Regions from separate parts of the Streptomyces sp. IBSNAI002 genome, predicted to be linked through region 2. Evidence: riboswitches for the same ligand, from Rfam matches in the RefSeq annotation. Region 2 holds a riboswitch; the other holds the start of a gene.
The links. Region 2 has a riboswitch for ZMP and ZTP ahead of ACTVZO_RS32485 (bifunctional 5,10-methylenetetrahydrofolate dehydrogenase/5,10-methenyltetrahydrofolate cyclohydrolase). Riboswitches for the same ligand answer to the same signal wherever they lie in the genome.
Positions count from the first base shown of each region.

Region 1: another riboswitch for ZMP and ZTP. It lies ahead of glyA (serine hydroxymethyltransferase); the one in region 2 lies ahead of ACTVZO_RS32485 (bifunctional 5,10-methylenetetrahydrofolate dehydrogenase/5,10-methenyltetrahydrofolate cyclohydrolase).

Region 1 is NZ_JBQPXG010000002.1:5,291,353-5,294,743, reverse strand. It holds gene trpS (tryptophan--tRNA ligase) at 1-276, opposite strand, end outside; gene glyA (serine hydroxymethyltransferase) at 479-1,747, opposite strand; ZMP/ZTP riboswitch at 1,782-1,872, opposite strand; gene rocD (ornithine--oxo-acid transaminase) at 1,982-3,187, shown strand; gene ACTVZO_RS25670 (glutathionylspermidine synthase family protein) at 3,199-3,391, opposite strand, start outside.
Region 2 is NZ_JBQPXG010000002.1:6,882,176-6,885,566, reverse strand. It holds gene ACTVZO_RS32490 (peptide MFS transporter) at 1-371, opposite strand, end outside; gene ACTVZO_RS32485 (bifunctional 5,10-methylenetetrahydrofolate dehydrogenase/5,10-methenyltetrahydrofolate cyclohydrolase) at 497-1,342, opposite strand; ZMP/ZTP riboswitch at 1,439-1,532, opposite strand; gene ACTVZO_RS32480 (class I SAM-dependent methyltransferase) at 1,597-2,358, shown strand; gene ACTVZO_RS32475 (RNA polymerase sigma factor) at 2,575-3,391, shown strand, end outside.

The sequences.
Region 1 (3,391 bases), 1.6 Mb from region 2:
GGCGTGCTCGGGCACGTGGCTCTGGATGAAGAGCGTGCAGCGCTCGGGGTCCAGGCCGGCGGCGAGCAGCTGCGCGGCGGAGAGGCGGGTGTTCGCGCGCAGTTCCTTCGGATCCTGCGGCATGGTGATCGCGTGCAGGTCGACGACCATGTAGAACGCGTCGTGCGTCTCCTGGAGGGCGACGTACTGCCGGATGGCTCCGAGGTAGTTCCCGAGGTGGAACGAGCCGGAGGTGGGCTGGATGCCGGAGAGCGCGCGAGGACGATCAGAAGCCATGGCTTCATTCTCTCAGGTGCGGGGGCGGGCTCGGGCCCGCCGCCGGCCGGATCCCTCCGGGACGCGCGGCCCGTTCCCGCACCGTGCCCCGGTACCCGGCGGTAGCGCTCCGTCCGGATCCCGCCCCGGCCAAGCGACCGCTTTCCCCGGCGGGGGAGGTGCGGGGACCGCGGGCGGAGCCCCGGTCCCCGCACCTCGGGCGTCAGGACAGCGGGAGGCCCGGGGCCGGGTGGGCCGCCATCAGGTTCGCGACCTCGGCGCGCACCGCGCCCAGCGCGGCCTCGTCCGCCTTGCCCGCCGCGTCGACCACCCGCGCGATCCACTCCGCGACCTGCGCCATGTGCCCGGCACCGAGCCCGCGCGACGTCAGCGACGGCGTCCCGATCCGGATCCCCGACGGGTCGAACGGCTTGCGCGGGTCGAACGGCACCGTGTTGTAGTTCACCACGATCCCCGCGCGGTCGAGCGCCTTGGCCGCCACCTTCCCGGGCACGCCCCGCGAGGTGAGGTCGATCAGGATCAGGTGGTTGTCCGTACCGCCCGACACCAGGTCGAAGCCCCGCGCCAGCAGGGCCTCGGCCAGGGCCTTGGCGTTGGCCACCACCGCGTGCGCGTACGCGGTGAAGGCCGGCTGCGCCGCCTCGTGCAGCGCCACCGCGATACCGGCCGTCGTCTGGTTGTGCGGCCCGCCCTGCAGCCCCGGGAACACCGCCTTGTCGATGGCCTTCGCGTGCTCCTCGCGGCACATCAGCATCGCCCCGCGCGGCCCCCGCAGCGTCTTGTGCGTGGTCGTGGAGATCACGTCCACGTGCCCCGCCGGGGACGGGTGCGCCCCGCCCGCGATCAGGCCCGCGATGTGGGCCACGTCCGCGACGAGGACCGAGCCCGCCTCCTCGGCGATCGAGGCGAACGCCGCGAAGTCGATCGTGCGCGGAAGGGCCGTACCGCCACAGAAGATGATCTTCGGTCGCTCGGCGAGGGCGAGGTCGCGCACCGCGTCGTAGTCGATCAGGCCGGTGTCGGCGCGTACGCCGTACTGCACGCCCCGGAACCAGGAGCCCGTCGCCGAGACCCCCCAGCCGTGCGTCAGGTGCCCGCCCATCGGCAGGGCCATGCCCATCACCGTGTCGCCCGGCTTCGCGAAGGCCAGGTAGACGGCCAGGTTCGCGGGCGAGCCGGAGTACGGCTGGACGTTGGCGTGGTCCACCCCGAACAGGCCCTTCGCCCGCTCGACGGCCAGCGCCTCGACCCGGTCGATGTTCTGCTGGCCCTCGTAGTAGCGGCGGCCCGGGTAGCCCTCGCTGTACTTGTTCTGCAGCACCGTGCCGGACGCCTCGAGGACGGCGGCGGACACGTAGTTCTCGCTGGGGATCAGGCGCAGGGTCTCGGCCTGCAGCGTTTCCTCCGCCGCGACGAACGAGGCCAGTTCGGGGTCGGTCGCGAAAAGGGCGGGATGGCGGCTCGCGGACATGGCGGGCTCCTCCGGGGTCGATGTGATCGGTACCCCGCGAGGCCCAGGCGAGCGGCCCTGTCAGCGGTCGAGCGCGCACGACTCCCCCGGAGTCCGTTCTCCGTACGCCAGTCGCCGTGCGTACCGCCCACCTTAGCGGGCGCGCCACGAGAAAGGTTTCTCCGTCCCCTCGGCGAGCGAGGATGGAAAGTGACGCCACCCTCGTCACAGGCCTGACGGACGATCGGAGACCCCGTGTCGACAACTGCTGATGCCATCCGCTCCGCCGACGCGCACAGCGCGCACAACTACCACCCGCTGCCCGTCGTCGTCGCGACCGCGGACGGCGCGTGGATGACCGACGTGGAGGGCCGCCGGTATCTGGACATGCTCGCCGGCTACTCGGCGCTGAACTTCGGGCACGGCAACCGCCGCCTGCTCGACGCCGCCCGCGCCCAGCTGGACCGCGTCACGCTCACCTCGCGCGCCTTCTTCCACGACCGCTTCGCCGACTTCTGCACCGAACTCGCCTCGCTGTGCGGCAAGGACATGGTGCTGCCCATGAACACGGGCGCGGAAGCCGTGGAGACCGCCGTGAAGACGGCCCGCAAGTGGGGGTACGAGGTCAAGGGGGTGCCGGACGGCCACGCCAAGATCGTGGTCGCCGCCGACAACTTCCACGGCCGTACGACGACGATCGTCTCCTTCTCCACGGACCACGAGGCGCGCGACCACTTCGGCCCGTACACGCCGGGCTTCGAGATCGTCCCCTACGGGGACCTCACCGCGCTGGCCCACGCCGTCACCGAGAACACCGTCGCCGTCCTGCTGGAGCCGGTCCAGGGCGAGGCGGGGGTGCTGGTGCCGCCCGCCGGGTACCTGAGCGGCGTACGGGAGCTCACGCGCGAGCGGAACGTCCTGTTCATGGCGGACGAGATCCAGTCCGGGCTGGGCCGCACCGGCCGGACCTTCGCCTGCGACCACGAGGAGGTCGTCCCCGACGTGTACATCCTGGGCAAGGCGCTCGGCGGCGGGGTGGTGCCCGTCTCGGCCGTGGTCGCGGACCGGGACGTGCTCGGCGTGTTCCGGCCGGGCGAGCACGGGTCGACCTTCGGCGGCAACCCGCTGGCCTGCGCCGTCGGCCTGGAGGTCGTCGCGATGCTGAAGACCGGCGAGTACCAGCAGCGCGCCACCGAGCTCGGCGACCACCTGCACCGGGAGCTGAACCTGCTGGTCGGCGGGGGCGCGGTGACCGCCGTACGGGGGCGGGGGCTGTGGGCGGGCGTGGACATCGACCCCTCGCGCGGGACCGGCCGGGAGATCTCCGAGAAGCTGATGGAGCGGCGCGTCCTGGTGAAGGACACCCACGGGTCCACCATCCGGATCGCCCCGCCGCTGGTGATCGGCAAGGAGGACCTGGACTGGGGTCTGGAGCAGCTCCGCGCGGTCCTGTCCGCGTAGCGGCCGGACCCCTAGAGGATGACGTGGGGCAGGAAGCGGGCGTACTCGTCCGTGACCGGCCCTGCCGATTCGCGGATGCCGAGCCCCGCCGCCTCGTCCTCGACGACCCATGCGCCGAGCACCACCCGGTTGCCGTCGAAGTCGGGCAGCGGGGCCAGGCCCTGGAAGCAGTACTTCTCGTCGTCCCGCGCCGTGAACGGCTCG
Region 2 (3,391 bases):
ATGAGGACCAGGCCGGGCCAGACGAGGGCGGGCTGCGGGAAGGCCATCAGGACGTGCCCGGCCATGATCACCACACCGCCCCACAGGACGGCCCGGCGAGCCCCGAGGAAGCGGTCGGCGATCCAGCCGCCGGGCAGCGCCAGGAGCGAGATCATGGCCATGTAGACCCCCTCCACCGCCTCCGCGGTGCCCTCGTGGAGGCCCATGCCGCCGTGGCTCCGGGAGGCCGCCAGGAAGTGCACGAGGATCGCGACCATGCCGTAGAGGCTGAAGCGCTCCCACAGCTCGGCGAGGACGAGGGTGGCGAGCCCGCGCGGGTGCCGCTTCGGGCTCCGGGGCTGCTGCGTCTGCGTATCCGTCGGTCCGTTCACCTCCCCAGTGCAGCGCCGCGGCCCGGGTGCGGGGATCGGTCCTTCGGCCCCTTACCGGGGGAAACGCGACGCCCCGGACCGAAGGGCCCGGGGCGTTCGCCGTACGGAGGGGGGTGCGGGGCGGGTCAGAGGTCCGCGAGGTCCAGCCCGGCCTGCGCGGCGGCGGCCCGGACGGTCTGCTCCAGCAGCACGGCGATGGTCATCGGGCCGACCCCGCCCGGTACCGGCGTGATCAGCGAGGCGCGGGCGGCGGCGGACTCGAAGTGCACGTCGCCGACGTTGCCCTCGTTGTACCCGGCGTCCAGGACCACCGCGCCCGGCTTGATGTCCTCGCCGCGGATGAATTCGGCCTTGCCCACGGCGGCGACCAGCACGTCCGCCTGGCGCACGATCGAGGGGAGGTCGCGGGTGCGGGAGTGGCAGTAGGTGACGGTGGCGTTCTGCTCGAGCAGCAGCATGCCGGCCGGCTTGCCCAGGATCGCGCTGCGGCCGACGACCACGGCGTGCTTTCCGGTGAGGTCCACGTCGTAGGCGGCGAGCAGGCGCATGATGCCGCCGGGGGTGCACGAGACGAACCCGGGCAGGCCGAAGCCCATGGCGGCGAAGGAATGCATGGTGACCCCGTCGACGTCCTTGCCCGGGGCGATGGCCTCGAAGGCGGCGCGCTCGTCGATGTGGTGCGGGACGGGGTGCTGGAGCAGGATGCCGCTGATCTCCGGGTCCTCGGAGAGCCGGGTGAGGGTGGCGACCAGTTCCCCGGTGGTGGTCTCGGCCGGCAGCTCCACGTGGCGGGAGGTGATGCCGGCCTTGGCGCAACGGTTCTGCTTCATGCGCACGTACGTGACGGAGGCGGGGTCCTCACCGACCAGCACGGTCGCGAGACAGGGCGCGGTGCCGGTGCGCTCGGTGAGCCGGGCGGCGTGGGCGGCGGTCTCCTCCGAGATGCGGCGGGCGAGGGCGGTGCCGTCCATCAGCCGCGCCGTGGCCGTCTCGGCGGCCGTTCCGTCGGAGGGGGCGGAGGAGGTCTGGGCGGTCGTCACGGGGTCTCCTGAACGTCGCTGCGGATCGCGGTTCGCCCAGGCGCGCGGCAGTCGGCGTACGAGACGTACGCGGGCCGCTCCCCGGTGGTGATCCACCCGAACGCCAGTCACGGCCCGCCGCCCACTGTAGTCGACGGTCGGGCAATCCGGTGGTTGACCGGCGTCCGACCTGGGACGATCCAGACATGACGCGTACTTTCGACCATCTCGTCGCCGAGGCCGAAGAGGTCTCCGTGGACGGCTGGGACTTCTCGTGGCTCGACGGCCGGGCCACCGAGCAGCGCCCGTCCTGGGGCTACCAGCGGCTGCTCGCGCAGCGCCTCGCCCGGGTCCGGTCCGCCCTGGACATCCAGACGGGCGGCGGTGAGGTGCTCGCGGGCGCGGGCCCGCTGCCCCCGCTGACGGCGGCCACCGAGTCCTGGCCGCCGAACATCGAGCGGGCGACCCGGCTGCTGCACCCGCTGGGCGCGGTGGTGGTCGCCGACGCCGACGAGCCGCCGCTGCCCTTCGGCGACGAGGCCTTCGAGCTGGTCGCCAGCCGGCACCCGGTGACCGTCTGGTGGGACGAGATCGCGCGGGTCCTGCGGCCCGGCGGCACCTACCTGTCCCAGCAGGTCGGTCCGGCGAGCGTCTTCGAGCTGGTCGAGTACTTCCTCGGCCCGCAGCCGGAGGAGGTCCGGCGCGGCCGGCACCCCGACGACGCCGTGCGCGACGCCGCCGGGGCCGGCCTCGAAATCGTCGATCTGCGCTCGGAGCGGCTGCGCACGGAGTTCCACGACATCGGAGCCGTGATCTACTTTCTGCGGAAGGTGATCTGGATGGTGCCCGGCTTCACGGTCGGGCAGTACCGGGAGCGGTTGCGCGAGCTGCACGAACGGATCGAACGCGAGGGCCCGTTCGTCGCGCACACCGCCCGCTTCCTCGTCGAAGCCCGCAAAACGGGCTGACGATCGGGGGCGGACGGATCCCGCGCGGATAGGTTGCGCGGCCACAGCGTGGCGCAGGTCACTCAATTCAGCGCGTAACGAATCGACTCGGGCATGCGATGAACCGACAGGCGTCCTCGCGCGGCCCCGGAATACAGACCCCCCTCGGGTCTGTTTCCCGAGTTCGCGCGATGATGTCCCGCCCACCCTTTTTCTGTTCGCAACGAGAGGCTCCTTGTGTCGCTCAGCCCGTCCCGTACGTTCCCTCCGGAGATCGCCGAATCCGAGGCCCTCGTCGCGCTCGTCGAGCGCGGCCGCGAGCAGGGTCACATCAACGGTGACGACGTGCGCCAGGCCTTCGAGGCCGGCCGCATCCCGGTGGACCAGTGGAAGCGGGTCCTGCGCAGCCTGAACCAGGTCCTGGACGAGGAGGGTGTCGCCCTCCACGTCAGCGCCGCCCCCGCCACGAAGGCTGCTGCCAAGAAGCCCCGCAAGGCAGCCGCCGCTCCGGCCCGCACCGTGGCCAAGAAGGCGACCGCGGCGCCGCGCCCCATCGGCGCGCGCAAGACCTCGGCCGCCGCACCCCCGGCCACCGCTGCGGCGATATCCGCTCCGTCGGCCTCCGCCACCGAGGACGAGGCGGCGGCCGAGGCCGCCGCCGAGCCGAAGAAGCGGACGGTCAAGAAGACGGCGACCGCCGCCAAGAAGACCGCCACCAAGAAGACGGCGGCGAAGAAGACCAGCGCCAAGGACGCCGACGAGGGCGAGACCCCCGCGGTCGAGGGCGAGGACTGGGCAGCCGAGGACCTCGCGGACGAGGCCGAGGAGGAGGCCCCCAAGGCCGGGGGCACCCAGGGCTTCGTCCTGTCCGACGACGACGAGGACGACGCTCCGGCTCAGACGGTCATGGTGGCCGGCGCCACCGCCGACCCCGTCAAGGACTACCTCAAGCTGATCGGAAAGGTGCCGCTCCTCAACGCCGAGCAGGAGGTCGAGCTCGCCAAGCGCATCGAGGCGGGCCTGTTCTCGGAGTACAAGCTCGAAGAGGAGGAGG